2 linked regions of the Caballeronia sp. TF1N1 genome follow. The protein of the gene in region 2 interacts with the protein of the main gene of each other region in a pairwise test. Links are inferred from orthologs where the notes say so. Each region holds a gene or a part of one and is shown on either strand. Other genes may lie near its edges.

What was found.
Region 1: the proteins of LDZ28_RS09025 (region 2) and lpdA interact in binary tests that used the Escherichia coli proteins (3 or more experiments, as listed by UniProt). The link is inferred for Caballeronia sp. TF1N1 from one-to-one orthologs.

The regions. Positions count from the first base shown.
Region 1 is NZ_CP084626.1:1,095,811-1,110,886, reverse strand. Bases 7,853-10,797 are described here. They hold lpdA (dihydrolipoyl dehydrogenase), read right to left. Parts: upstream 10,224-10,797; coding sequence 8,481-10,223; downstream 7,853-8,480. Other genes in these bases: aceF (dihydrolipoyllysine-residue acetyltransferase), read right to left, coding at 10,740-10,797; LDZ28_RS05010 (phasin family protein), read left to right, coding at 7,853-8,294. Also shown: LDZ28_RS05045 (amino acid aminotransferase), read left to right, coding at 56-1,255; LDZ28_RS05040 (hypothetical protein), read right to left, coding at 1,349-1,567; LDZ28_RS05035 (hypothetical protein), read left to right, coding at 1,831-2,454; LDZ28_RS05030 (lactate utilization protein B), read right to left, coding at 2,537-3,949; LDZ28_RS05025 ((Fe-S)-binding protein), read right to left, coding at 3,965-4,705; LDZ28_RS05020 (IclR family transcriptional regulator), read left to right, coding at 4,862-5,656; pbpG (D-alanyl-D-alanine endopeptidase), read right to left, coding at 5,741-6,937; more of LDZ28_RS05010, read left to right, coding at 7,719-7,852; more of aceF, read right to left, coding at 10,798-12,407; aceE (pyruvate dehydrogenase (acetyl-transferring), homodimeric type), read right to left, coding at 12,487-15,076. UniProt on the Escherichia coli protein: Lipoamide dehydrogenase is a component of the glycine cleavage system as well as of the alpha-ketoacid dehydrogenase complexes.
Region 2 is NZ_CP084626.1:1,942,679-1,957,818, reverse strand. What follows is about bases 7,273-10,281. They hold LDZ28_RS09025 (UvrD-helicase domain-containing protein), read left to right. Parts: upstream 7,273-7,599; coding sequence 7,600-9,963; downstream 9,964-10,281. Other genes in these bases: LDZ28_RS09020 (5'-methylthioadenosine/adenosylhomocysteine nucleosidase), read left to right, coding at 9,960-10,281; LDZ28_RS09030 (valine--tRNA ligase), read right to left, coding at 7,273-7,401. Also shown: LDZ28_RS09060 (sugar ABC transporter substrate-binding protein), read right to left, coding at 1-62; LDZ28_RS09055 (MurR/RpiR family transcriptional regulator), read left to right, coding at 292-1,173; iolG (inositol 2-dehydrogenase), read left to right, coding at 1,163-2,167; LDZ28_RS09045 (Gfo/Idh/MocA family oxidoreductase), read left to right, coding at 2,164-3,180; LDZ28_RS09040 (sulfurtransferase TusA family protein), read left to right, coding at 3,247-3,474; UTP--glucose-1-phosphate uridylyltransferase GalU, read right to left, coding at 3,552-4,433; more of LDZ28_RS09030, read right to left, coding at 4,534-7,272; more of LDZ28_RS09020, read left to right, coding at 10,282-10,712; LDZ28_RS09015 (hypothetical protein), read left to right, coding at 10,966-11,253; LDZ28_RS09010 (hypothetical protein), read left to right, coding at 11,250-11,741; LDZ28_RS09005 (propionate--CoA ligase), read left to right, coding at 11,950-13,842; LDZ28_RS09000 (MFS transporter), read right to left, coding at 13,988-15,140. UniProt on the Escherichia coli protein: A helicase with DNA-dependent ATPase activity. Unwinds DNA duplexes with 3'-5' polarity. Translocates on single-stranded DNA with 3'-5' polarity. Initiates unwinding more efficiently from a nicked substrate than double-stranded DNA.

The sequences.
Region 1 (15,076 bases), 850 kb from region 2 along the record:
AGCGCCCAAGCATCGTTCTTCCCGCCGCACGTCTTCCTTCCACTGCCGATAGATCATGTCTCTTTTCTCTGCCGTCGAACTCGCTCCCCGCGACCCGATTCTGGGCCTCAACGAAGCCTTCAACGCCGACCCGCGCCCGACCAAGGTCAATCTGGGCGTTGGTGTCTACACCAACGAAGAAGGCAAGATTCCGCTTCTGCGCGCCGTTCGCGAAGCTGAAAAAGCACGCGTCGATGCAGCGCTGCCGCGCGGCTATCTGCCTATCGACGGCATCGCCGCGTACGACTCGGCCGTCCAGACGCTGCTCGTCGGCCGCGACTCGCCGCTGATCGCTTCGGGCCGTATCGTCACGGCGCAGGCGCTGGGCGGCACGGGCGCGCTCAAAATCGGGGCGGACTTTCTGAAGCGCGTGAATCCGGGCGCGAAAGTCGCGATCAGCGACCCGAGCTGGGAAAACCATCGCGCGCTCTTCGAAGGTGCGGGCTTCGAGGTCGTCAACTATCCGTATTACGAAGCGGCGACGCATGGCGTGAACTTCGCGGCCATGCTCGACGCGCTGAACGGCTACGCGGCCGGCACCATCGTCGTGCTGCACGCGTGCTGCCACAACCCGACCGGCGTGGATCTGACGGACGCGCAGTGGGCGCAGATCGTCGAAGTCGTGAAGGCGCGCAACCTCGTGCCGTTCCTCGACATCGCGTATCAAGGCTTCGGCGAAAACATCGAAGCCGATGCCGCCGCCGTGCGCCTCTTCGCCGCGTCCGATCTGAACGTGTTCGTGTCGTCGTCGTTCTCGAAGTCGTTCTCGCTGTATGGCGAGCGCGTTGGCGCGCTGTCCATCATCACGTCGAGCAAGGAAGAGTCGTCGCGCGTGCTGTCGCAATTGAAGCGCGTGATTCGTACCAACTACTCGAACCCGCCGACGCACGGTGGCTCGGTGGTCGCGGCCGTGCTGGCATCGCCGGAACTGCGTGCGCTGTGGGAACAGGAACTGGGCGAGATGCGCGATCGTATCCGCGCCATGCGTAATGGCCTCGTCGAGCGTCTGAAGGGCGCGGGCGTGGATCGCGACTTTTCCTTCGTCGACCGTCAGCGCGGCATGTTCTCGTACTCGGGCCTGACCGCGCCGCAAGTGGACCGTCTGCGGGAAGAATTCGGCATCTATGCGGTCAGCACGGGGCGCATCTGCGTGGCTGCGCTGAATCTGCGCAATATCGATGTCGTCGCCAACGCAGTGGCAAGCGTGCTGAAGTAAGGCATTGCACGCGCGTTTGCTGAAAAAGAAAATGGCGTCCTTCTCATGAAGGGCGCCATTTTTTGTGGCCTGTGCGCGGCGTTTCGCCGGCGTCTATATCGATTCGGGACGTGCCGGCGCGTTGGGTCTTGCGTCGTCGTCATCGACTAAGCCGTAGGAAATCGCGCGCGCCAATTCCGCGCTCACGCTTGCCACGCCCGAACGCCCGTGACGTTCGACGGCTAACCGGGGCTCGCCCGCGTGCATGCAGAACGTCAGTACAAGCGGCAACAGGATCGCGGCGGGCCAATAGGTCGATATTGTCTTTTTCATGGAATTACCTCTGTTCGTCGTCGCATTAAGCGCATGAATGATGCCCACTAAGCGACTGTCGAATCTTACGGAATCGCCGACATCTTAAAAAGACGCTGAAAAGCAAAGCTTCGTTGCGTGGCGGACAACGAAAGGTAGTCAACCCACGGCTTTGAAATTGCAACAAAAACGGGCCAATCGTCATAAAACCTTACAAAGTTCTTGGGGACATCGGAGCACGCCGGGTGTCTCATTGTTATCACTGCAACGAACTAATCAACGACATGAAATCCGCAGTTGCTGGACTTTTGATCGCGTCATCGGCTTTGGTACTAGGCGGCTGCGCGGTTTATCCCGATGGATCATCCTACGGTGGCGGATATCCCGCCGCGGGCTACGCCGATCCCGGCTATGGCTACGACGCGTACGGCGCGCCGGTGGTCGTTCAGCCCGGCGTAGCGGTGGGCGGCGGCTACTACTCCGGTCCTGGCCCCGCTTACTACGGTCCTGGCCCCGGCCGCTATTGGGATGACGGTCCAGGCTGGCGTCGTCCGCCATCGGGCAACTGGAATCGCGGGGACTATCCGCGTGGGCGCCCGCCGCAAGGAAATAATCAGCCGCAACAAGCGGGTGGCGGACATCAGCCGGGTGGTGGTCAGCCACCGCAAGCCGGTGGAGGCCGTCCGGTGGGCGGACCGCCGCCTCAACAGGCAGGCGGAGGCGCGCCGTTGCCGCGAGCCGTCGGCGGCGTCCCGCCGGGACGTCCGCAGGCGCCCGCCGCGAATCCTGGCGGAAACGGTGGCGGCAATGGCGGCTACCATCGCGGTGGCGATCAAGGTGGTGGCGCCGGTGGCGGTGGCGGACACGGCGGCAACCAGCGAAGCTCGCTCGGGCCAATCGGCGGATAACGCGTCGATTGCGCGGAGCGCTAAAAAGCCGTGCCGGGTCGAACCGGCGCGGCTTTTTCACATCGCTTTCGTGGAAACACGCTTACCCGAGATGCGTGCCTTTCGCCTTATATAGTTCGCGGAAGGTGCGCCCGACCGGCGCGGGCATATCGCGTGTTTCGGTCCATCCGGCGCCGAATGGCATGCGCGATATCGTCTTTCTCTTTCCGCCCATGACTTCAAGCACGCGCACCGCGAGTTTCGTAAAAAGCGCATAAGCGACTGGCCGAAGCGCGAAGTAACCCCACACGGCGAGCGCCGCGCGTTCGGTCCAGGGGCGCAGATGGCGTTCGGTCTGCTTTTCGCGCAGTTTGCGCAGCAGGTCGGACAGCGGAATACCCACCGGGCACACGCTGTTGCATTCGCCGCATAGCGTTGCGGCTTGCGGCAGATCGAGCGCCTTGTCGATGCCCACATAAGCCGGCGTCAACACCGAACCCATCGGTCCGGGATAAACCCAGCCATACGCATGACCGCCGATCTTTTGATACACCGGGCAGTGATTCATGCACGCGCCACAGCGAATACACCGCAGCATCTCCTGAAACTCGCCGCCGATAAGCCCGGTGCGCCCGCCATCGACGAGCACGAAATACATATGCTCGGGCCCGTCCCGCTCGCCCGTCGCGCGGGGGCCGGTCAGCAGTGAGAAGTAATTGGAAATGGTCTGCCCGGTCGCCGAACGCGGCAGCAGACGCATTGCGGTGGCGAGATCTTCGAGCGTCGGCAGAATCTTCTCGATGCCTGTCACCGCGACGTGCACGCGCGGCATCACGGTACACATGCCTTCGTTGCCTTCGTTCGTGACAACTGCCACCGAGCCGGTTTCCGCGATCAAAAAGTTGCCGCCCGTCACGCCCATATCGGCGGACATGAAATGCGGGCGCAGCACCTCGCGCGCCTCGCGGGTCATGTCGGGGATGTCCGTGAGACGCGGCTTGCCGTGCGTCTTCGCGAAGAGATCGGCGATCTGCTCCTTGTCCTTATGAACCACGGGCGCAATGATGTGGCTCGGCGGCTCGTTGTCGTTGATCTGCAGGATGTATTCGCCGAGATCGGTTTCGATGGACTGCACGCCCATTTCGCCGAGCACGCGATTCAGTTGCATCTCTTCCGAGACCATCGACTTGGTCTTGATGACCTTTTTCACGCCATGCGCGCGCGCGATGTCCGCGACGAGCCGCGCGGCATCCTGCGTCGATTCCGCGTAGAGCACGGTCGCGCCACGGCGCGTCGCCTCGCGTTCGAAGGTTTCGAGCCATACGTCGAGGTTGTCGAGCGCGCGATTGCGGCGCTCCTTCAGCGCGGCGCGCGTCGCCTCGAAGTCGATATCGAGCACCGCGCTCGCCCGCGCGCTCACGAATTTGGTCGAGAGCTTGGTGAGGTTCTGCTGCAGACGCTCATCGGCGAGTTTGCTGCCGGCGCGCGCCTTGAAGTGCATCGTCTGGACTTGCATGGGCTCGCTCGTTCGTCAGTTGCGGATGGAGTCGGATGCGTCGCCGGCAAGCACTTGCGCGATATGCAGCACACGCGTGCTCGTGTCGCCGGTGCGCCTCAAGCGCCCTTCTATATTCAGCATGCAGCCGAGATCGCCCAGCACGACGGTAGCCGCGCCGCTCGCCTTGATGTTGGCGCACTTTTCATCGACGATGGCCGTCGAAATGTCGCCGTACTTCACCGCGAACGTGCCGCCGAAACCGCAGCAATGTTCGCAGCCCGCCATCTCGGTCACGGGCACGCCCGCTTGTGCGAGCAAATCGCGCGGCTGCGCCTTCACGCCGAGCTCACGCAGGCCCGAGCAGGAATCGTGATAGGTCACGGCGCCTTCGAACACACCGGGCTCCATGCGCGCCTTGGCAACATTCACGAGAAAATCCGTGAGTTCGAAGACGCGCGGTTGCAAGCGCGCGAAGCGATTCATGAGTTGCGGATCGTCGCGGAAGAGATCGCCGTAATGCGCGCGGATCATTCCGCCGCACGAACCCGACGGCACCACCACGTAGTCGAATTGTTCGAATTCCCGCAGTGTCTTTTCGGCGAGATCGCGTGCAAGCCTGCGATCGCCGGAGTTATACGCGGGCTGGCCGCAGCAGGTTTGCGCGGGCGGCACGCTCACCGTAAAACCCGCGCGCTCGATCAGCTTGATGACCGAAAAGCCGATCTCCGGCCGCATCATGTCGATGAGGCACGTGACGAATAGTCCGACTTGCATGGTGGAGCGTTTCCTGTTTTCTCGAGATTTTCTAAGATGCACGCCGATTATCCGCGAAGCGGCGGTGGTTCGGGCACTCCCCAACCGCCGACCGCGTTTTCACATTATGAGATACAATTGCGCATCCGTAGTTTGACGCATCAACCGATTTCCACGATGAGCGATACGAACCCGGAATCCAAAACCTCCATTCAGGTGATCGAACGCATGATGCGTCTGCTGGACGCGCTTGCCGGCCACACCGATCCCGTCAGCCTGAAGGAACTCTCCCAAAGCACCGATCTGCATCCTTCCACGGCGCACCGCATCCTGAACGACATGGTGCTTTGCCGGCTGGTGGACCGCTCCGATCCAGGCACGTATCGGCTCGGCATGCGTCTGCTCGAACTGGGCAATCTGGTCAAGGCGCGCCTTTCGGTGCGCGAGGCCGCGATGCCGCCGATGCGCGAACTGCATCGGCAAACGGGACAGACGGTCAACCTCTCGGTGCGTCAGGGCGACGAAATCGTCTATATCGAGCGGGCTTATTCCGAACGCTCCGGCATGCAGGTCGTTCGCGCGATCGGTGGACGCGCGCCGCTGCATCTGACTTCGGTCGGCAAGCTCTTCCTCGCCGCCGACGAAACCACGCGCGTGCGCGCCTACGCCATGCGCACGGGTCTTTCGGGCCACACACAGAACAGCATCACCGATCTGTCGAAGCTGGAACGTGAGTTGTCGTTCGTGCGGCAACAGGCTTGCGCGCGCGATAACGAAGAACTCGAACTGGGCGTGCGCTGTATCGCGGCGGGCATTTACGACGATACCGGGCGGCTCGTCGCGGGCTTGTCGTTGTCGGCGCCGGCCGATCGTCTCCAAGACGCGTGGCTCAAGCAACTCAGTCATACGGCGCTGGAGATCTCGCGCTCGCTGGGTTATCACCCCGAGCCGGTTGCAGCCGCATCGCGCTGAATCTTGCGTTAGAAACGCTGCTTCAAAGACAAAAAGCCGGACGGGTCGAGAGACCCATCCGGCTTTCTGCTTATTCAAACGTGCTTAGGGGTTCGTGCCGCTACCCATATCCGCACTCATGATGCGCGGTTCGCCGAGCGTATCGAGGAACGAACGCAGGCGGCCGGCATCCGCGAAACGCGAATACTTGCCGTAGGAATCGAGCAGCACGATCACGACCGGGCGGCCGTTGACCGTTGCCTGCATCACCAGGCACTCGCCCGCTTCGTTGATGAAGCCGGTCTTCTGCAAACCGATATCCCACGACGCATTACGCACCAGCGCGTTCGTGCTGTTGTAGGCGAGATTGCGCTTGCCGGTGAAGACTTCGTAGCTGCGATCCGTCGAGAACTTGCGGATGAGCGGATATTGATACGCCGCGTTCACCATCTTCACGAGATCGCGTGCGCTCGAAACGTTGAGGCTCGTGAGACCCGTGGAGTTCTCGAAATGCGTGTCGGTCATGCCGAGCGACTTCGCTTTCGCGTTCATTGCCGCGATGAAAGCCGGCCGGCCACCCGGGTAATAGCGCGACAACGCAGCCGCCGCGCGATTTTCCGATGCCATGAGCGCGATATGCAGCATATCCTCGCGATTGAGCTCCGAGCCGACGGCGAGCCGCGAGCCCGTGAACTTCTCGTAATCGCGATCTTCGTCGGTCACCGTCATTTCGTCGGTGAGCGGCAAGTGCGAGTCGAGCGTGACCATGGCCGTCATCAACTTGGTGATGGACGCGATAGGCACGACGGCGCGCGAATTCTTGTCGAAAAGCGTTTCGGACGTGTTCTGGTCCACCACATAGGCCACGCTCGAACGCAGCGCCAGGCTGTCGGGCGTTTCATGCAAACCGAACGCCGAACCGACCGAGGTGGCACGCGGCTGATACGCCACCGAGTGCACTGCGGCGCGGCGCGAGCGCGGGTCCATGCGGTAATTCACTCGACGCTTGCGGGAAGCCCGGGGTACGTCGTCGTCTTCGGCGGCGACCTTGGCTACGCGGGCGGCACGGCCCGATTTCGCCGATGTCTTCGCCACACGAGCAGGCTTTTCGGCCTTCTCGGCGGAAGCAGTGGACTTCGCGGATTTCTTGACGGATTTGGTTGCGGTGGCGGTTTTTGCGAGGGCTTCAGCCGGAGCCGCTGCAAAGGACGTCGCTACAGCGATGGAAATGGCGATCGACAACGCGGAGCGCAGCGCTACGCCATGAACCACCTTAAACGACGAAAACATTTCGGTTTTCATTAGTGTTCTGTTGGGCGGCTGGAGAGTACCGCCAAGTGTAGTGAAGCTACGAAATTTAAGCAATATTAAGCACTTATCGGCACTCGTTAAACCGAGTTGTAAGCCACGATTGCTTATCGTTACACAACGCGCGCTTTGATCGGAAAAAACGATCGCGCTTTGCAGCAGTGCTGCCAACAGCGCGCTTTTATACGAGACGACAAGCGCACTATCGGCAAAACTTTCTGCAACTTGAGCCAGGAATCGCGGATTCGGGTCTGAAAGACAGCGAAGCGAAAATTCGAAGAAGGCTGCGTGCGGTGGACGGATGCGGCGTCAACACAACAACAACGCAACCGACAGTCGAAATGTTAACGTCTCTTCAACAATTTGGTGTACGGCGTCATCCTAAAAATAGGACTTACTACAGAAACATCTCATCTTTCTTGCCGATGCGAGTTTCCAGCATGGCATCGACGGGACATGATTCTGTCGTCTTAGCGTGCTTTCATAACGCTCCTATCCGGTTGAGAGCGTCTCGCAACGCCACGCCCTGCGGCGGTGCATAGGGTTTTCACCAAGCAGCAGCGCATGCCGGTGAGATCTAACTTAAGCCATTGTTTAACAAGACCTTTCGGCCTATTGTGCAATGCACAAAAAGCGCTTGACATCTATCGGAATATCTCTAAAATGGCTTCATGTTGCGACGCACCAATCGCACTTTGCAGTAACCGGCCGCAACGGCGCGCCGGATCTACCAAACCACGACCCGCGTTGATGGGTCGACTATCAGGAGCCTGAGATGACCCTGTTGACCCCCGAGCAAATCGCCGCCGCACAAAAAGCTAACTTCGACACGCTGTTTGGCCTCACGAACAAGGCATTCGAAGGTATCGAAAAGCTGGTCGAACTGAATCTGCAAGTCGTGAAGTCCACCCTGGCCGAAAGCCAGGAGAACACCCAGCGCGCGCTGTCGGTCAAGGACGCACAAGAACTCCTCTCGCTGCAAGCAAGCCTCACGCAGCCGGTCGCCGAGAAGGTTCTGTCGTACGGCCGTCATCTGTATGAAATTGCGTCGTCCACGCAAGCTGAATTCGCTCGCGTTGCTGAAGCGCAGTACGAAGAGCAAAACCGCAAGGTGCAATCGCTCGTCGACAACGTCGCGAAGAACGCACCGGCTGGTTCGGAAACCGCAGTCGCGGTCATGAAGTCGGCCATCACCGCCGCCAACACGACGTACGAAACGGTTCACAAGGCAACGAAGCAAGCTGTCGAAATCGCTGAAAGCAACTTCAACGCAGCCGCCACGGCCGCCACGAAGGCCGCTACGCAAGCGACCGAACAAGCTACGCGCACCGCCAAGAAGACGGTTGCGTAAGTTCGAAGCCGGGTTCGCCCGGTTGACGAAGCAAGAATCACGAAAAACCCGGCCTCGCGCCGGGTTTTTTGTCGTCTGTTGGTTCGAAAAAACGGCTTTCGCCTCACGCTTTCGAGCGCGCAGCTCAAAAGCAAAAGCGCGCTTCCGTGAAGAAGCGCGCTTCGCTCGACACCCTCTTGCGGCCGCTTACTTCTTGCGCTGCGGCGGCAAGTCCGTACAGACGCCTTCGTACAACTCCGCCGCCATGCCGATGGATTCGCCCAAGGTCGGATGCGGGTGGATGGTCTTGCCGATGTCCGTGGCATCCGCGCCCATCTCGACCGCGAGACACACTTCGCTGATCAGATCGCCCGCGTTCAATCCGACGATCCCGCCGCCGATCACGCGATGCGTCGCTTCATCGAAAATCAGCTTGGTGAAGCCCTCGTCGCGACCATTGGCGATCGCGCGGCCCGAAGCGGCCCACGGGAACACCGCCTTGCCGTACTTGATGCCTTCGGCCTTGCACTGGTCTTCGGTCTTGCCGGCCCACGCCACTTCCGGATCGGTATAAGCCACCGACGGAATTTGCAGCACATCGAAGTACGCCTTCTCGCCATGCGCCGCTTCCGCCGCGACGTGGCCTTCGTGCACGGCCTTGTGCGCGAGCATCGGCTGGCCAACGAGATCGCCGATCGCAAAAATATGCTCGACGTTCGTACGCAGTTGCTTGTCGACGTTGATGAAGCCGCGATCCGTCACCGCGACGCCCGCCTTGTCCGCGCCGATCTTCCCGCCGTTCGGACTGCGGCCCACGGCCAGCAACACGAGGTCGTAACGCTGCGCTTCGGTCGGCGCCTTGTCGCCCTCGAACGTCACGTAAATGCCGTCGTCCTTGGCTTCCGCCTTGGTCGTCTTGGTCTTCAGCATGACGTTGGCGAAGCGCTTCGCGTTGTACTTCTCCCAGACCTTCACGAGATCGCGGTCGGCGCCCATCATCAGACCGTCGAGCATTTCGACGACATCGATTTCGGAGCCGAGTGACGCATAAACCGTCGCCATTTCCAGCCCGATGATTCCGCCGCCCACCACCAGCATGCGCTTCGGAATCTGACGCAGTTCGAGCGCGCCGGTCGAGTCGACCACGCGCGGATCGTCCGGGAAGAACGGCAACTTCACCGCCTGCGAACCCGCCGCGATGATCGCCTTCTTGAACTTGACGACCTTCTTGCCGCCGTCGCCCTGCACTTCCATGTGGTTCGGATCGACGAACGTACCGACGCCCGTCACCACCTGTACCTTGCGCGCCTTCGCCATGCCCGCGAGACCGCCGGTCAGCTTCTTGACGACGCCTTCCTTGAAGCCGCGCAGCTTGTCCAGATCGATGCTCGGCTTGCCGAACGTGATGCCGTGCGATTCGAGATGCTTGGCTTCGTCGAGCACGAGCGCGGTATGCAGCAGCGCCTTCGACGGAATGCAGCCGACGTTCAGACACACGCCGCCCAGGGTCGCATAGCGTTCGACGAGCACGGTACTCATGCCGAGATCCGCTGCGCGGAACGCCGCCGAATAGCCGCCGGGGCCTGCGCCGAGCACGAGCATGTCGCACTCGACATCCGCGCTGCCCGAATAACTGCCTGCCTTCGGCGCGGGCGCGGCGCTCGCCTTTTCGGCGGGCTGCGGTTGCGCGGCCGTCGGCTTGGTCGGCACTTCGCTCACGCCTCCGCCCTGACCTTCGAGCGTCAGAATCACGCTGCCTTCGGAGACGTTGTCGCCCAGCTTGACCTTCAGTTCCTTCACGGTGCCCGCGGCGGGCGAAGGCACATCCATGGTCGCCTTGTCGGATTCGAGCGTGACGAGCGATTGCTCCTTCTCGACCGTATCGCCCGGCTTCACATGGATCTCGATGACCGGAATGTCCTTGAAGTCGCCGATATCCGGCACCTTCACGTCCTGTGCGCCGCCGCCCGACGCCGCGGGCGCGGGTGCAGCCGGCTTTGCGGACGACGCTTCCTTCGGCGCTTCGGCCTTAGGTTCCGCAGCGGCGCTCGCGCCTTCGGTTTCGATCATCGCGATGACCGAGCCTTGCGAGACTTTGTCGCCCTGTTTGACCTTCACTTCCTTGATCGTGCCTGCCTGATCGGCGGGCACTTCCATGGTGGCCTTATCGGTTTCGAGCGTGATGACGCCCTGTTCCTTTTCGATGGCGTCGCCGGGCTTGATATTGACTTCGATGACATCGACATCGGAGAAGTCGCCGATGTCGGGTACTTTTAGTTCGACGAGACTCATATTTGTCCCCTATGTCGACCAGAGCCGGTGCCTGAAGCGCCTGACCCGGGTCCCATGCAAGATGATGGCGAAGAAGAGCGGTTGGAGCAGGCGCGCGCACCGAAGCACGCGCCGGTCCCAGCGTCTCACGTGTCTTGCCCGCACAATCGAGCGAGGAAGACACGCGCCACTTTTTTAGAGAATCACCCGGCGGAAGTCCGCCAGAATGCCCGCGAGATAGGCGTTGAAGCGCGCCGCCTCCGCACCGTCGACGACGCGGTGGTCATACGACAGCGACAGCGGCAACGTGAGGCGCGGCACGAACTGCTTGCCGTCCCACACCGGCTTCATCGCGCCACGCGACAGACCCAGGATGGCCACTTCCGGCGCGTTGATGATCGGCGTGAAGTTCGTGCCACCGATGCCGCCCAGCGAAGAAATCGAGAAGCAGCCGCCTTGCATCTGGTCCGGCTTCAGCTTGCCTTCGCGAGCGAGCTTCGAGAGATCCGTCATCTCCTTCGCGATATCCATCAAGCCCTTCTTGTCGGCGTCGCGGATCACCGGGACGACGAGGCCGTTCGGTGTATCGGCCGCGAAGCCAACGTGGAAATACTTCTTGAAGACGAGGTTGTCGCCGTCGAGACTCGCGTTGAAGGTCGGGAATTTCTTCAGCGCGGAAACCACTGCCTTGATGACGAAAGCCAGCATCGTGATCTTGATGCCCGACTTCTCGTTTTCCTTGTTCAGCTTCACGCGCAGCGCTTCGAGCTCGGTGATGTCCGCTTCGTCGTTGTTCGTGACGTGCGGGATCATCACCCAGTTGCGATGCAGGTTCGCACCCGAGATCTTCTTGATGCGCGACAGCGGCTTTGGATCGACAGGACCGAACTTCGTGAAGTCGATCTTCGGCCACGGCAGCAAGTTGAGGTCGCCACCGCCGCCAGCCGGCGCGGCAACCGCGGCGGGCGCTGCGCCCTGACCCGACATGACGCCCTTCACGAACGCGGTGATGTCGCCTTGCGTGATGCGGCCTTTCGGACCGGAACCGCGCACGCGCGTGACATCGACGCCGAGTTCGCGCGCGAACTTGCGCACCGAAGGCGACGCGTGGCTCGACGTGCGTGTGCCATCGCCTGCGGGAATCGCGGGCGCCTGCGCGAGCGCGGACGGCTGCGCGGGCGCGGGCGCGGGTTTGGCGGGCGCATCGGGCGGCGCTTCGACCGGCTTCGGCGCTTCCTGCTTCGGCGCCTCCTGCTTGGGCGCGGAAGCGGCCGGGCTGCTTTCGCCGCCTTCGAGAATCAGAATCAGCGTGCCTTCTGACACCGTATCGCCGAGCTTGACCTTCAATTCCTTGACGGTGCCGGCGGCAGGCGAAGGCACATCCATGGTCGCCTTGTCGGATTCGAGCGTGACGAGCGACTGCTCCTTCTCCACCTTGTCGCCAACCTTCACACCGATTTCGATGACCGGGATATCCGTGAAGTCGCCGATATCCGGCACCTTCACTTCCACCGATCCGCCGCCGCTCGAAGCCTGAGCGGCTTGCGCGGGCTGCGACTGCGTGGTCGTGCCGGCGGGCGCTTCCTGCTTGGCGGGCGCGTCGGCTTGGGCGGGCGCGGAAGCGCCGCTTTCCAATACGACGATCAACGTGCCTTCCGACACGTTATCGCCCACTTTGACTTTTACTTCCTTGACCGTGCCCGCGGAGGAGCTCGGTACATCCATGGTGGCCTTGTCGGATTCCAGCGTGACGAGGGACTGTTCCTGTTCAACGACATCGCCCACCTTGACCAGAACCTCGATCACGGGAATGTCCTTGAAATCGCCGATGTCCGGCACTTTGACTTCGATCGCTTGACTCATTATTAGTGTCTCCTGTGTTGCATGCGGCGCGCCCCCGCTTCGGGAGCGCGCCGCATCACAACGCACGGGGGCGATGCCTTTAGACGGTCATCGGGTTGGGTTTAGCCGGGTCGAGGTTGTACTTCTTGATCGCCTCAGCGACGACCTTGCGCTCGATCGTGCCTTCGTCGGCGAGCGCGTTGAGCGCGGCCAGCGTGACCCAGTAGCGGTCGACTTCGAAGAAGTGGCGCAGTGCTTCGCGCGTGTCCGAGCGGCCGTAGCCGTCGGTGCCGAGCACCACGAACTTGTTCGGGACATAGGCGCGAATCTGGTCGACGAGCGCGCGGATGTAATCCGTCGACGCGATCACCGGACCTTGCGCGCCCTTGAGCAGCTTGGTGACATGCGGCACTTGCTTTTCGTCGGCCGGATGCAGCAGATTCCAGCGGTCGATTGCCTGACCTTCGCGAGCCAGTTCCGTGAAGCTCGGCACGCTCCACAGGTCGGCGGCCACGCCCCAGTCGTTCTTGAGCAAGTCGGCGGCGGCGATCACTTCGTTGAAGATCGTGCCCGCGCCCATCAACTGGACGCGCGGACCCTTTGCCGCGCCTTCGGCCTTCCTGAACGCGTACATGCCCTTGATGATGTCCGCGGCAACCGACTCGCCTTGCGGAATCGCCGGATGCTCGTAGTTCTCGTTCATCACGGTGATGTAGTAATACACATCTTCCTGGTCGGCGACCATGCGGCGCAGGCCGTCCTGCATGATGACCGCGAGTTCGTAACCGAAGGTCGGGTCGTAGCTCACACAGTTCGGGATCGATGCTGCCCACAGCAGCGAGTGGCCGTCTTCGTGCTGCAGGCCTTCGCCGTTGAGCGTCGTGCGCCCAGCGGTGCCGCCCAGCAGGAAGCCGCGCGAACGCATGTCGCCCGCCGCCCAGGCCAGGTCGCCGATGCGCTGGAAGCCGAACATCGAGTAGAAGATGTAGAACGGGATCATGATCTCGCCGTGCGTCGAATACGACGTCGCGGCCGCGATCCAGTCACACATGCCACCGGCTTCGTTGATGCCTTCCTGCAGAATCTGCCCGGTTTCCGATTCCTTGTAGAACATCAGCTGGTCGGAGTCTTCGGGAATGTACTTCTGGCCGTCTTGATTCCAGATCCCGATCTGGCGGAAGAGGCCTTCCATGCCGAAAGTACGCGACTCGTCCGGCACGATCGGCACGATACGCTTGCCGATGGCCTTGTCCTTCAAGAGGATGTTGAGCACCCGCACGAACGCCATCGTCGTGGAGATTTCGCGGCCTTCGCCCGTGCCCTTGAGCAGCGGCTCGAATGCCGACAGTTCCGGCACCGGCAGCGACTCCGCCTTCTCGCGGCGCGACGGCAGATAGCCACCCAGTTCCTGACGGCGGGCGCGCATGTATTCCAGTTCCTTCGAGCCTTCCTCGAAGGTGAGATACGGCACGTCGGCGATCTGTTCGTCGGTCAACGGCAGACGGAACTGGTCGCGGAATTTCTTCAGCGTGTCGATCGGCAGCTTTTTCTGCTGGTGCGTGATGTTCATGGCCTGGCCGTGTTCGCCCATGCCATAACCCTTGATGGTCTTGGCGAGGATCACGGTAGGCGAGCCCTTCGACTTCTGCGCCTGATCGTAAGCCGCGTAGATCTTGTGCGGATCGTGGCCGCCGCGGTTCAGGTTCCAGATGTCTTCATCGGACCAGTCGGCCACCAGCGCCTTCAGTTCCGGCGTGTTGAAGAAGTGCTCGCGCACGAACGCGCCCGATTCCGACTTGTAGGTCTGGTACTCGCCGTCGACCACTTCCATCATGCGGCGCATGAGCGCGCCGGTCTTGTCGCGTGCGAAGAGCGCGTCCCAGCGGCTGCCCCAGATTACCTTGACGACGTTCCAGCCAGCGCCACGGAATTCGCTTTCGAGTTCCTGGATGATCTTGCCGTTGCCGCGCACCGGACCGTCCAGACGCTGCAAGTTGCAGTTGATGACGAACACGAGGTTGTCCAGACGCTCGCGCCCGGCCATGCCGATTGCGCCGAGCGATTCCGGCTCGTCCGTTTCGCCGTCGCCCAGGAACGCCCAGACTTTGCGGCCCTGCGTCTTCACGATACCGCGCGCTTCCATGTACTTCATGAAACGCGCCTGATAGATGGCCATGATCGGGCCCAGGCCCATGGACACCGTCGGGAATTGCCAGAAGTCCGGCATCAGCCACGGATGCGGATACGAGGAGATTCCCTCGCCGCCCACTTCCTGACGGAAGTTGTTGAGCTGCGCCTCGGTCAGACGGCCGAGCAGGAACGCGCGCGAGTAGACGCCCGGCGACGAGTGACCCTGCACGAACACGAGATCGCCGCCATGTTCCTTCGACGGTGCGTGCCAAAAGTGATTGAAGCCGACGTCGTAGAGCGTCGCCGCCGAAGCAAACGAAGCGATGTGACCGCCGACATTGGTGTCCTTGCCCGCGCGCAACACCATGGCGATGGCGTTCCAGCGCGTGTACGAACGAATGCGGTGCTCGATGTCCTGGTCGCCCGGAATCTTGGCCTGGCCGGCGACGGGAATCGTATTGATATAGGGCGTATTCGCCGAAAACGGCAGATGCTCGCCATGCACGCGGGCGAATTCGATCTGCTTTTCGATCAGGTAGTGCGCGCGATCAGGACCGACT
Region 2 (15,140 bases):
CTGCTCAGGATTGCGGCTGCCGCGAGCGCGCGCAACGCGGCTCGGCCATTGCGAATGGTCATTGTCTCCACCTATCTCGGTTTGTTGTTTGATCTGACTTTTCCGCGAGCCGATGCGGCCGTTGCTTGGGGCCGCTTCGAACTCAGCACCAAGAGTAGGCCAAGTTTTCCCGGTCTGCAATAGGAATTGCACCGATGCCATAAATGGAAAATACGTTCCATTTTCCTTGCAGCCTTCCTATAATCGCTGCCACGGCGTCTGCCTTCGCGGCGCCATCGACATGAGCTATCCATGCAGGATGAGACCAGCACCGACGTGCAGAGCGTCGACGATCTGATGCAGCGCATCACCGACGCTTACGACACGTTGCCGCGTCAGTTGAAGAACGTCGCGACGTATATCGAGCAGCATCGGTCGAGCGTGATGATGGATCGTACGAGCGATATCGCCACCGCGTGCGGCGTGCATCCGTCGGCCGTGGTGCGCTTTGCGCAGCGCTTCGGTTTTTCGGGCTTCTCGGACTTGCAGGCCGTGTTCAGGCAGGCGTTCGCGGGCGGCAATGGCTCGCAGCAGAGTTATCAGCAGCGCATTCGCAAACTCATCGACGAAAAGGCGGGCGATGCCTCCGGTGTGTCCGTGGCGCGCGAATTCATCGCGGCGAGCCGCACGGGGCTCGACGAACTCGAAGCCGGTCTCGACGACGAACAGTTCGACGCCGCCGTGGAAATGCTCGAACACGCGGAGAACATCTATGTGATCGGCGTGCGGCGCTCGTTCGCGGTGGCGAGCTATATCGTCTACGCGTTGCAGCACACGAGAAAGCGCGTGCATTTGATCTCCGGCATCGGCGGCATGTTCCGCGAACAGGTCAAGAGCGTGAGAAAGGGCGACGTGGTCGTGGCCATCAGCTTCGCGCCTTATGGCAAGGAAACGCAGTATTGCGTGCGCGCTGCGCAGCATCACGGCGCGAAGACGCTCGTGATCACCGACAGCCAGCTTTCGCCGCTCGCGCGTCACGCGAGCGCGAGTCTGCTCGTGAAGGAGGGCAGCGCGTTCGCGTTCCGCTCGCTCACGAGCACCATTTGCTTGTGCCAGGCGCTGTTCATCGCGCTCGCGTACCGGCTCGAACTCAACGTAGAAGAATCCAAGGAGACAGGCGGCTATGACGATTGACGTGGCGGTATTCGGAGCAGGGCGCATTGGCAAGATTCACGCGGCCAATCTCGCGCGGCAGCCTGGCGTGCGCCTCAAGTATGTCGTCGATGTGAACCGCGAGGCCGCGTCGGCGCTCGCTGCGCAATACGGCGCGCAAGTCGCCGATGTGGATGCCGCCATGGGCGACGCCTCGGTGGGCGCGACGGTCGTCTGTTCGAGCACGGACACGCATGCGGACCTGATCCTCGCATCGGCGGCGCAAAAGAAGCACGTGTTCTGCGAGAAGCCCGTGGACCTCACGCTCGAACGCGCGCGCGCCTGCGCCGATGCCGTGCAGAAAGCGGGCGTGGTCTGCATGATCGGCTTTCAGCGGCGCTTCGACCCGACTTTCTCGGCATTGAGGGCGCGCGTGGAAGCGGGCGAGATCGGCGAACCGGAAATGCTGATCGTGACGAGCCGCGATCCGGGCGCGCCGCCCGTGGAATACATCAAGCATTCGGGCGGCATCTTCAAGGACATGCTGATCCACGACTTCGACATCTTCCGCTGGATGCTCGACGACGAAGCCGACACGCTGCACGCCACGGGCAGTTGTTTGTCCGATCCCGCCATCGCGGAAGCCGGCGATATCGATTCGACAGCCGTCACCATCCGCACGAAACGCGGACGCCTGTGCCAGATCAACACGGCGCGGCGCTCGGGCTACAGCTACGATCAGCGCTTCGAGGTGCTCGGCAGTCTCGGCATGCTGCAAGCGGGCAACGTGCGTCCGACCGAAGTGACGGCATATTCGACCAAGGGCGTGTCGAGCGACGTGCCCGAGGCGTTCTTTCTCGAACGGTATCGCGCGGCGTATGCCGCGGAAATCGCGCATTTCTTCGATGCCGTGACCCATGGCAAGCCCGTGCGCACCACTGTTGCCGACGGCCTCAAGGCGCTCGAACTCGCCGAGGCCGCGACGCTTTCGTGGCGCGAAAAGCGCATCGTGAAGCTCGGGGAGAACGCGGCATGAGCGCGGTGCGGGTGGGCATTGTCGGGCTGGGGCGGCTCGGCCGCAGACACGCGGAAAACCTCGCGTGGCATGTGCCGGGCGCGCGGCTCGTCGCGGCGTGCAGCCCGGTTGAGCAAGAGCGCGAATGGGCTCGCGACAACCTGCCGGAAATCGCGCTCCATGCCGATTACGCCGACTTGCTGACCGATCCGTCCATCGACGCCGTGTGGCTCGTCACGCCGACTTCGCTGCACGCGCGGCAGATCATCGCCGCGTTGCGCGCGGGCAAACACGTGTTCTGCGAGAAGCCGCTGTCGCTCGATCTCGCCGAATGCGACAGCGTGATCGAGGAGCACGCGCGGCATGCGCATCTGCATGTAATGATCGGCTTCGTGCGCCGTTTCGATGCGAGTTATCGAGATGCCTTCGAGCGCATTGGCGAAGGCGCGATCGGCCGGCCGTTCATGGTGCGCTCGCAGACCTGCGACAAGAATGATCCGGATGGTTTTTTCGTGCGTTTCGCGCCGACATCGGGCGGACTCTTTCTCGATTGCAGCGTGCACGACATCGACCTCGCGCGCTGGATGCTCGGTAATCCGAAGCCCAAGCGCGTGTTCGCGAGCGGCACGATAGCAATCCACGAAGGCTTGCGCGAATGTGGCGATATCGACAATGGCGTGGGCACGATCGAATTCGACGACGGCCGGCTTGCCGTGCTATACGCTTCCCGCACGATGGCTCATGGCCACGACACGCAGACAGAAGTCATCGGCACGGCGGGCGCGCTTGCCATTGGGCGCAATCCGCGTGCGAACCGCGTCGAGATCGCCGATGCACACGGCATGCGAAACGTTTGCACGCCGACTTTCTTCGAGCGCTTCGAAGATGCGTTTTTACGCGAAGCGCAAGCCTTCGTCGCGCTCGTGCGAGATGGCACGCCGACCGGCCTCACGCTCGACGATGCGCGCGAGGCGACGAGGATTGGCATCGCCATGCGGCAGGCATATGAGACCGGGCGCCCGGTGGACTTGTGAACGCTGCGTTAGAATCGGGCCTTCGATGTTTCGCAACACGCAAGGCTTAACGGAATTCAAATCGCGATGGAAGTTCACAAGGAAGTCGACGCGCGCGGGCTCAACTGCCCGTTGCCGATCCTGCGGGCAAAGAAAGCACTCGCCGACATGACGAGCGGCCAGATTCTGAAGGTGCTCGCCACCGACCCCGGATCGCAGCGCGATTTCGCGGCGTTTGCAAGGCAGACCGGCAACGAGATCGTCGAAGTAACCACGCAGGACAAAGTGTTCACCTTTCTGATGCGACGCCGCTGAAAAGGAAAAAGCCCATCACATGACGCGATGGGCTTTTTTTTCGCCTGCCGACGCGGGCGAATTCGACTTACTTCAACTCAGCTAGCCAGGTTCGGCGAGCGCGTGCGCAAATACTCGTCGAAGTCTTTCGACACTTCCGGATGGCGCAGCGCGAATTCCACCGTCGCCTTCAGATAGCCGAGCTTGCTGCCGCAGTCGAAGCGCGTGCCGTGGTACTTGTACGCGAGCACTTGTTCGTCCGACAGGAGCGACATGATGGCGTCCGTCAGTTGCAGTTCGCCGCCCGCGCCGGGCTTGATCGAGCGGATGTGATCGAAAATGCGGGGCTTCAGCACATAGCGGCCGACCACGCCGAGGTTCGACGGCGCAACGGCCGGTTCCGGCTTTTCGACGATACCCGAGAGCTTGAAGATGTTGTCTTCCCACTCCTTGCCGTCGATGATGCCGTAGGACTTCGAATCTTCCGCCGGGATTTCCTCGACGCCGATCACCGAGCTGTGATAGTGGTCGAAGACTTCGATCATCTGCGACATCACGGGCGGCTTGCCGTACAGCAAGTCGTCCGCGAGGATCACGGCGAACGGGTTGTCGCCGACGAGCTTTTCGGCACACAACACCGCGTGGCCGAGACCGAGCGCTTCGGCCTGACGCACGTAGAAGCAGTCGACATGGCTCGGCTTGATGCTGCGCACGAGTTCGAGCAGCTTGTCCTTGCCGCGCGCTTCCAGTTCGGCTTCGATCTCATAAGACTTGTCGAAGTGGTCTTCGATCGCGCGCTTGCTGCGCCCGGTCACGAAGATCATTTCGGTGATGCCGGCGGCCATTGCCTCTTCCACCGCATATTGAATCAGCGGCTTGTCGACGACGGGCAGCATTTCTTTCGGGCTCGCCTTGGTCGCGGGGAGGAACCGAGTGCCGAGACCCGCGACGGGGAAAACCGCTTTGGTAACTTTTAGCATGTGATAACCCTGATCCTCTTAATCATTTGGAACGTCGAGCAGTTGGGCGAACGGACGAACATCCCCGATCACGCGGCGATGCTACTTCACGACAGCCCAATCAGACAGGCAGCCGCAAAATTTGCGCCCGAAGTTTCTCGATAGTGGTTTCGTATTCTGCCAGCCTTTTTCGCTCCTGTTCAACGACGGCGGGCGGCGCTTTTGAAACAAAGCTTTCATTTCCGAGCTTCGCGTTACATTTGCCTGCTTCGACAGTCAGGCGGTCTACTTCCTTCGTGAGACGCTCGCGTTCGGCGGCGACATCGATCTCCACCTTCAGCACGAGTTTGTTCGCGCCGACGATCGCCACCGGCGCACCTTCCGCTTCGGCATCGAGCGCGGCTTCGTCGTCGATGATCTTCACTTCGGCAAGACGCGACAGTGCGGCGACGTACGGCGCAAACGTATGGAGACGCGCGGCGTCGCCATGTGCGAGCAGCGGCACCTTCACCGCGGGCGACAGGTTCATTTCGCCGCGCAGATTACGGCATGCGTCGATGACAGCCTTGAGTTCGGACGCCCACTGTTCCGCCGTTTCGTCGATCTTCTTCGTCTCGGCGCGCGGATAGGCCTGCGTCATGATCGACAACTCGCCTTCCTTCGTGCCTTCGGGCAAAACGTCGGTCAGCGGCGCCACCTTCTGCCACAGCGCTTCCGTGATGAACGGGATGATCGGATGCGCGAGCCGCAGCACCGTCTCCAGCACGCGCAACAGCGTGCGGCGCGTGGCGCGCTGCTGCTCGGGCGTACCGGTCTGGATCTGCACCTTCGCGAGTTCGAGATACCAGTCGCAGTATTCGTCCCAGACGAACTTGTAAATTGCGCTCGCAACGTTGTCGAAGCGATAGTCCGCGAAACCCTTTTCGACTTCCGCTTCGACGCGCTGCAGGAGCGACACGATCCAGCGGTCCGCCTGCGAATAATCCGTGTAGCCGCCCGGGCCGCAATCGCCCGGCTTGCAGTCGCCGGGGTTCGCAAAGCCGCAGTCGTGGCCTTCGCAATTCATCAACACGAAACGCGTGGCGTTCCAGAGCTTGTTGCAGAAATTGCGATAACCCTCACAGCGTGCCAGATCAAAATTCACATTGCGACCCAGCGTGGCCATGGAAGCCATCGTGAAGCGCAGCGCGTCGGTGCCGAAGGCCGGAATGCCTTCCGGAAATTCCTTACGCGTTTTCTTTTCGATCTGCGCGGCGGCCTTCGGATTCATGAGGCCGGCGGTGCGCTTGGCGACGAGCGGTTCGAGCTCGATGCCATCCACGATATCGATGGGATCGAGCGTATTGCCCTTGCTCTTCGACATCTTCTGGCCTTCCGCGTCGCGCACGAGGCCGTGCACGTAGACCGTGTGGAACGGCACCTTGCCGGTGAAGTGCGTGGTCATCATCACCATCCGGGCAACCCAGAAGAAAATGATGTCGAAGCCCGTCACGAGCACGGTGGAGGGCAGGAACGCGTTCAGTTCGCTGGTTTCGTCCGGCCAGCCGAGCGACGAGAAGGGCACGAGCGCGGACGAGAACCACGTATCGAGCACGTCTTCGTCGCGGCGCAGCGCACCTTTGTAGCCCTTGGCGTCGGCTTCGGCGCGAGCTTCGTATTCCGTCTTCGCGACGAAGATCTCGCCGTTTTCGCCATACCACGCGGGAATCTGATGGCCCCACCACAACTGGCGCGAGATGCACCAGTCCTGGATGTTTTCGAGCCATTGGTAGTAAGTTGTGGTCCAGTTCTCGGGCACGAACTTGATCTGCCCGCCGCGAACCACGTCCAGCGACGTTTCCGTGATCGACTTGCCCGGATTGAACGTGCCTTCCGGCGCGGCCTTGGTCATTGCGACGAACCACTGGTCGGTCAGCATCGGCTCGATGACCACGTTGGTGCGGTCGCCGCGCGGCACCATGAGCTTGTGCGGCTTCACGGACTCGAGCAGGCCGAGCGCTTCGAGATCCTTCACCACTTCCTTGCGCGCGTCGAAGCGATCCATGCCGCGATATTTCGCGGGCGCGTTGTCGTTGATCTTCGCGTCGAGCGTGAGGATTTCGATCTGCGGCAGCTTGTGGCGCTGGCCGACCGCGTAGTCGTTGAAGTCGTGCGCGGGCGTGACCTTCACGACGCCCGTGCCGAACTCGCGGTCCACGTAGTCGTCCGCGATCACCGGAATCTCGCGGTCGCCAAGCGGCAGCACGACCGTCTTGCCGATCAGATGCCGATACCGCTCGTCTTCGGGATGCACCATCACCGCAACGTCGCCGAGCATGGTTTCGGGCCGCGTGGTCGCGACCGTCAGATGGCCGGAGCCGTCGGGCAGCGGGTACTTGATATGCCAAAGGCTGCCGTTTTCTTCCTCGCTGACGACTTCGAGGTCGGACACGGCCGTGCCCAGCACCGGGTCCCAGTTCACGAGCCGCTTGCCGCGATAGATGAGCCCTTGCTTGTACAAGGTCACGAAGACGTCGCGCACGGCGGCGGACATCTTGTCGTCCATCGTGAAGTATTCGCGCGACCAGTCGATGGAAGCGCCCAGACGCCGTACCTGATTCGTGATGGTCGAGCCGGATTCCTGCTTCCACGCCCAGACGCGCTTCAGGAATTCCTCGCGGCCGAGGTCATGGCGGGAGATTTTCTTGGCGTCGAGCTGGCGTTCGACGACGATCTGCGTGGCAATGCCCGCGTGGTCCGTGCCCGGCACCCACAGCGTGTTTTCGCCGAGCATGCGGTGATAGCGCGTCAGGCCGTCCATGATGGTCTGGTTGAACGCGTGACCCATGTGCAGCGTGCCGGTGACATTCGGCGGCGGCAGTTGAATGGAGAAATTCTTCGCGCCTTCCTGGAAGGTCGGGGCGGAGTAGCCGCGTTTTTCCCATTCCGGGCCCCATTGGGACTCGATGTTCTGAGGCTCGAAGCTCTTCGCAAGCGTGTTGTCGCTCATCGTGAAATCTGCCGAAAAATGCGTGAAAAGTGCGGGGTAATCCCTGATTATAAGGTTCGAGCGAGTCAATCGGACGAATTCCGGATGGCCTGCGGCCAAGCGCGGATGCCAGGCGCCGGCGACGCCATCGGCGCGGTCTTATAATGGTCGGCCCGCCGCCAGAGACTTTGGCCCGCTTTTCGCCGTCCACCTGCTCCCATGCCCGACCTGCTCGCGAACCTCAACCCCGAACAACTCGCCGCCGTGACGCTGCCCAACGAGCCCGCGCTGATTCTCGCCGGCGCGGGCAGCGGCAAGACGCGCGTGCTCATCACGCGAATCGCGTGGCTGATCCAGCAGGGCTACGCGTCGCCGCCGACCATTCTCGCCGTGACCTTCACGAACAAGGCCGCGCGCGAAATGATGTCGCGGCTCTCGGCGCTCTTGCCCATCGACACGCGCGGCATGTGGATCGGCACCTTCCACGGCCTGTGCAACCGCATGCTGCGCGCGCATTATCGCGACGCGGGGCTGCCGCAGACTTTCCAGATTCTCGACACCGCCGATCAGCTCTCCGCCATCAAGCGGCTGATGAAAGGGCTCAATGTCGACGACGAAAAATATCCGGCGAAGAACCTTCAGTACTTCATCAACAACGCGAAAGAGCAGGGCTTGCGTCCGAAGGACGTGGACGCCACGGACGCCTTCAACCGCAAGTTCGTCGAACTGTACGAAGCCTACGATCAGCAATGCCAGCGCGAAGGCGTCGTGGATTTCCCCGAACTGCTGTTGCGCTGCCACGAACTGCTCGCGTTCAATGCGCCGCTGCGCGCACATTATCAAGCGCGCTTTCGCAATATCCTCGTCGATGAGTTTCAGGACACCAACAAGCTGCAGTACGCGTGGCTCAAGCAGCTGGCGGGCGAGAGCAACGCCATCTTCGCGGTCGGTGACGACGACCAGTCCATCTACGCGTTTCGCGGCGCGAACGTCGGCAACATGCACGACTTCGAGCGCGAGTTCCGCGTGCGCAATCTCATCAAGCTGGAGCAGAACTATCGCTCGCACGGCCATATTCTCGATACCGCGAACTTCCTGATCGCCAACAACTCGCGGCGGCTCGGCAAGAACCTGCGCACGGATGCGGGGCACGGCGAACCGGTGCGCGTCTACGAAGCCGCGACGGACTCGCAGGAAGCGGGCTGGATCGTCGAGGAGATCAAGGCGCTCATCAATACGGGACTCGCGCGCGGGGAGATCGCGGTGCTGTACCGGAGCAATGCGCAGTCGCGGACCATCGAGCACACGCTCGTGAACGCGGGCATTGCGTATCGCGTGTATGGCGGCTTGCGCTTCTTCGAGCGTCAGGAAGTGAAGCATGCGCTCGCGTATCTGCGTCTGATCGACAACCCGAATGACGACACGGCGTTTGCGCGCGTGGTCAATTTCCCGACGCGCGGCATCGGTGCGCGCTCCATCGAGCAACTCGCCGACGCCGCGCGTCTCTACAACTGTTCGATGGCCGCCGCCGTGCCCTACGTCACGGGAAAGGCAGGTTCGAGCCTCGGCGCATTCGCCACGCTCGTCGCGAAGATGCGCGCCGAAACGCAGCAGATGAGTCTGCCGGAAACGGTCGAATACGTCGTGCGCGCGAGCGGTCTCGCCGCGTTCTACGAGACCGAGCGCGAAGGCCAGGACCGTCTGGAGAACTTGCAGGAAGTGGTCAACGCGGCGGCGGCGTTCGTGAGCGAGGAAGGCTACGGGCTCGATACCCCCGCGCGTTCCGTGCCGCTGCGCCCCGGCGCGACGGCGGCGCCGGAAATCGTGAGCGAGGACGGCGAGATCGAAGTGCTGGACGCGCCCGGCATTGCCGATCCCGCGCAGAACCCCGACACCATGACGCCGCTCGCGGGGTTTCTCTCGCATGCATCGCTCGAAGCGGGCGACAACCAGGCGCAGGCCGGCCAGGATGCCGTGCAACTCATGACCGTGCACGCGGCGAAAGGGCTGGAATTCACGGCGGTGTTCATCACCGGACTGGAAGAAGGGCTCTTTCCGCACGAGAACAGCGCGCAGGAAACCGACGGCCTCGAAGAAGAGCGGCGGCTCGCTTACGTGGCGATCACGCGGGCGAAAGAGCGGCTTTATTTGTCGTTCGCGCAGAGCCGGATGCTGCATGGACAGACGCGCTACAACATTCGCTCGCGCTTTTTCGACGAATTGCCCGAAGGCTCGCTCAAGTGGCTCACGCCGAAGATCGAGCCGGGCGCGCGTTGGGGCGGGCGCGCGGATAACGCCGGCTGGGGCCGCGACTGGTTCGCGCGCCCAGGCCAGGAGCGCGGCGGTTCGGCTTACGGCGGTTCCGCCGCGTCCGCACCGGCGTTGCCGTCGTTCGCCAACGAGCAGCGCGCGGCGGAAAGCGGCTTCAAGGTCGGACAAGCGGTGTTCCACACGAAGTTCGGCGAGGGCACGGTGATCGGGCTCGAAGGTTCCGGCGGCGATGCGCGCGCGCAGGTTCGCTTCAAGCGGCACGGCGAGAAATGGCTCGCACTCGCGGTGGCGAAACTGCAAGCGGTCGAATGACGATGCTCGGCATCATGGCGGCGCTGCCGCAGGAACTGGGCGATCTCGTCGCGCAGATGCATGCGGCGGGCGAAGTCGAGACGGTGACGCTCGGTCAGCGCGAGTATCACGTCGGCCATGCGCATGGCGTGCGCGTGGTGGCAACGCTCGCGCGCATCGGCAAGGTCGCGGCGGCGGCGACGGCGAGCGCGCTCATTCACGTGTTCAAGGTCGATGCGATCGTTTTTACGGGCGTCGCGGGCGGCGTGCATGCAAATGTCCGGGTGGGCGACATCGTCATCGGCGATACGCTCCTGCAGCACGATCTCGATGCCTCGCCGCTTTTCCCGCGCTATGAAGTGCCGCTTCTGGCCCGCTCTCATTTCGCCGCCGATCCCAGCTTTTGCAATGCGCTCGCGCTGGCGGCCGCGAGTTTCATCGCCGATGAGGGCAGCTCGCTTGCCGAGCGCTTCGCGGTGCATGCGCCGCGTGTGCATCGCGGGTTGATTGTGAGTGGCGATCGCTTCGTCGCGAGCAACGAAGGCGTGCTGGCGCTGCGCGACGCTTTGCCCGATGCGCTCGCGGTCGAAATGGAAGGCGCGGCGCTCGCGCAGGTTTGTTTCGAACACGCGGTGCCGTGCGCCGTCGTGCGCACCATCTCGGATACCGCCGATGCCGCCGCGCCTGAATCGTTCGCGGAGTTTCTCGTGGCGATCGCGGGTGCGTATTCGTCGGGGATTCTGGTGCGGTTTCTTCGGTCTGTGCATTAGCTCCAACGCTCGGGTTTTCCCTTCTGCCGCCAGACCATTTGCCGCTTGTAATTGAGAATGATTCTCAATACAATGCATCGCAAGCGCGGATATCGGCATGCCGCAAAGAAGCGCGAACCGCTGCTTCGACGACCGCCATCCCGGCCTGATCCGAGACACAGCGCTGCCGTCAGCGCTTATCCGTAGCTTTGCATCGGGGCCGAAGCCGGCGCGAAAACGCCGCCTTCGTCCGACCAACGAGGCCCGAACATACATGACCAACGATTCCATTCCCACTGCCATCGGCTTGACGCGCGAGCAGGGCGGCGTATCCGAGGCAGGCGAAATTCACGAGGCGCGCAACGAATGCGCGGTCGCGGCCAACGCCGCAAAAGTGCTTGAAACCACGCGTCACGCGTGGAGCCAGGCATCGGAAGCACCGAAAGAAACCGCGCGCCGGTTGCCGCGCGCCACGAAACCGAAAAAGCGGGCCGTGCCGCGACAGTCGCGCTGGCCGAGCCTGGTTGCCGCGCTGAATTACTGGAGTCCAAAACCGCTGTGAATGCCGCCAATCTCCATTCAAAGCGCGAGTCGCTTTCATCGTCCGTCCCGCTTCCCGATCTCGGTCTCGATGCCCGCATGTTCGACGCCAGCCGCTTTCCGCTCGTGCGTCTGCGCCGACGCGCCGTCAAGCCGGGCTACGCGTTTGCATGGTGCGCGCAGATGCGCCGCCTGCTTGCGCTCAACACGCCCTTCGTGATCGTCGCCGAGCACGACGCCGATGAAACCGCCGACGACATTCGCCTGCGCACCGCGTGGCTGCGCAATCAGCGCGTGCAACTCGCGGCGTATTGCCGGGGCATCGTCGTGATCGAGCCGCGTATCGAGGCGCGCGCGACCACGCGTGAAGCGCTGCGTCATTCGACCGAGGGCAGCGGCGTGCGTACGGTCGTGGTATCGAGCATGCGCGTGGCCGGCGAACTCGCGCCCGTGTTGCTCAAGCATTCGGGCGAAGCGGCAGCGCCGGTGTCGAAGAGTCGCGCGGTCTGAAACGTCCGAAGCGTTCGGAGAGGCGAAGCGCGCCTGAATCGATGACACCGATCAGGGCGCGCCCTGTCTAGCAAGGGTTTGCGGGCTGCTCTATGCTCTGTCTTCGTGATGAAGAGATGTCAACGCGGCCGCCCGACGTGGGCGCATGCGGCGTTGGCGGACGCACAGAGACAAGCACAGCCACGCACTTCGCTCAAAGAGGACGCGCATGCCGACTTACCGAGAAGCGTATCGCCGGTCGATCGAGGAACCCGAGGCGTTCTGGGCCGATGAGGCGCGCCGCATCCATTGGCATACGCCTTTCACGCAGGTGCTCGATGCGAGCAACCCGCCGTTCGCGCGCTGGTTCGTCGGCGGCAAGACCAATCTCTGTCATAACGCGGTCGATCGCCATCTCGCCTCGCGCGCGCAGCAAAACGCGCTCGTGTATGTATCGACGGAAACGGGCATCGAGCGCCGTTATACCTACGCCGAACTGCACGCGGAAGTGAACCGCATGGCCGCCGTCATGCGCTCGCTGCACGTGAAGAAGGGCGACCGCGTGCTCATCTATATGCCGATGATCCCCGAAGCGCTCTTCGCGATGCTCGCGTGCGCGCGTCTCGGCGCGGTGCATTCGGTGGTGTTCGGCGGCTTCGCGGCGCCTAATCTGGCGGCGCGCATCGACGATGCGGAGCCCGCGCTCATCGTCACCGCCGATGCTGGCGCGCGCGCGGGCAAGGTGATCGACTACACGCCGCTCGTCGACGAGGCGCTTTCGCGCGCTGAATTCAAGGTGCCGCAAGTGCTTTTGATCGACCGGCAACTGGCGCCCGAGCGGCTGCAGGCGAGCTATCTCGTCTCCTACGAACCCTTGCGCGAAAAATTTTTCGATGCTCACGTGCCGTGCGAATGGCTCGAATCGAACGAGCCTTCGTACGTGCTGTACACGTCCGGCACGACCGGCAGGCCGAAGGGCGTGCAGCGCGATGTCGGCGGTTATGCGGTCGCGCTCGCGGCATCGATGGAGCATATCTTTCAGGGCGCGCCGGGCGACACCATGTTCACCGCGTCCGACATCGGCTGGGTCGTTGGGCACAGCTACATCATCTATGCGCCGCTGATCGCGGGCCTGACCACGGTCATGTACGAAGGCACCCCGGTCCGTCCGGACGGCGGCATCTGGTGGCGGCTCGTGGAGCAGCATCGCATCAATCTGATGTTCACCGCGCCCACCGCGATCCGCGTACTTAAGAAGCAGGACCCGGCGCTGATGCAAGACGCCGATCTGTCCAGCCTGCGCACGCTGTTTCTGGCGGGCGAGCCGCTCGACGAACCGACCGCGCAATGGATTCAGAGCGCGCTGAGAAAGCCCGTCATCGACAATTACTGGCAGACGGAAACCGGCTGGCCGATGATCGCGATTCCACGCGGCATCGAGGCGTTGCCCTCGAAGCTCGGCTCGCCGGGCGTGCCGTCGATGGGCTTCAACCTCACCTTGCGCAACGAGGCGACCGGCGAGATTTGCGCGCCGGGCGAGAAGGGCGTGGTCGCGTTGGGTTATCCGCTGCCGCCGGGCTGCATGCAGACCGTGTGGGGCGACGATCAGCGTTTCATCGACACCTATTGGACTAGCGTGCCGAACCAGTTGGTCTATTCAACCTTCGACTGGGGCGTGCAGGACGAGGACGGCTACGTGTCGATTCTCGGCCGCACCGATGACGTGATCAACGTGGCGGGGCATCGGCTGGGCACGCGCGAGATCGAGGAGGCGTTGTCCGCGCATCCGGCGGTGGCGGAAGTCGCGGTCGTCGGCGTGACGGATGCCGTGAAGGGCCAGGCCGCCGCTGCGTTCGTCGTGCTGCGCGATGCGAGCCGTCTCGATGCGCCGGGCGCGCGCGCCGGGCTGGAGGCGGAGCTGTGTCACGCGGTGGATGCGCAACTGGGCGCGATTGCGCGTCCGGCGCGCGTGCTTTTCGTGTCGATGCTGCCGAAGACGCGTTCGGGCAAGCTCTTGCGCCGAGCGATCGCGGCGCTGGCCGAAGGGCGCGATCCGGGGGAATTGCCGACTATCGAGGACCCGAGTGCGTTGGGGTTGGTGAAGGCGGCGTTGGAATCGTGAGCGCGAGCAGCGGGCTTTGAATACGCAAGGGCGCTTGCACCTTCACCGGTTCGAACCAAGCTGCATCGCCACTTAAAGCACACCGGGCGCGTGATCTCTCGAAGCATCGACGCGCCCGTTAAAGGGAATCACGGCCTGTTAAACCTCAAGCCTTCACCCGCTCCTCGCTCATCTTAGGCAACATCACCGTCAGCACGCCGATCAACGGCAAGAACGCGCAGAGCTTATAAACGAAGTCGATGCTCGTCACATCCGCGAGATGGCCGAGCACTGCCGCGCCCACGCCGCCCATGCCGAACGCGAAGCCGAAGAAGAGGCCCGCCACCATCCCGACCTTGCCGGGAATCAACTCTTGTGCATAGACCAGGATGGCCGAAAACGCGGATGCCAGCACGAGCCCGATGATCACCGACAACACGCCCGTCCAGAACAGATTCACGTAAGGCATGAGCAGCGTAAACGGCGCGACACCGAGAATCGATACCCAGATCACCGCCTTGCGCCCGACCTTGTCGCCAACCGGCCCGCCGATGATCGTCCCCGCCGCCACTGCCGCCAGAAACACGAACAGGTGAATCTGCGCGCTCTGCACCGACACGCCGAACTTGCTGATCAGATAAAACGTGAAGTAACTCGTGATGCTCGCCAGGTAAAAGTACTTCGAGAACACGAGCAGGACGAGCACGCTCATCGCCATCATGACTTTTTGACGCGGCAAGGAATGATGCGCAGCCTGTCCGCGACCCTTCTTCGTCGCGGGATGACGCTTGTACCAGCGGCCGATATTCGCCAGCACGAACATGGCAACGAGCGCCGCGACCGAAAACCACGCAATGCTGCGTTGTCCGTGCGGAATCACGATCAGCGCCGCAAGCAACGGCCCGAGCGACGAACCCGCATTGCCGCCCACCTGAAAGAGCGATTGCGCAAGGCCGTGCCTGCCGCCCGACGCCATGCGCGCAACGCGTGACGATTCCGGATGAAACACCGACGATCCGCAGCCAACCAGCGCCGCCGCGATCAGCAAAGTGCCGAAGTTGCCCGCCACCGACATCAGCAAGAGACCAGACAGCGTGAAACCCATGCCGACCGGCAACGACCACGGCTTCGGATGCTTGTCGGTGTAGAGCCCGACGAGTGGCTGCAGAAGCGATGCGGTGATCTGATAAGTCAGCGTAATCAGGCCGATCTGCCCGAACGAGAGCGAGAACTCGCTCTTGAACATGGGATAGATCGCCAGGATCAGCGACTGGATCATGTCGTTCAGCAGATGCGCGAAGCTGACCGCGCCCAGCACC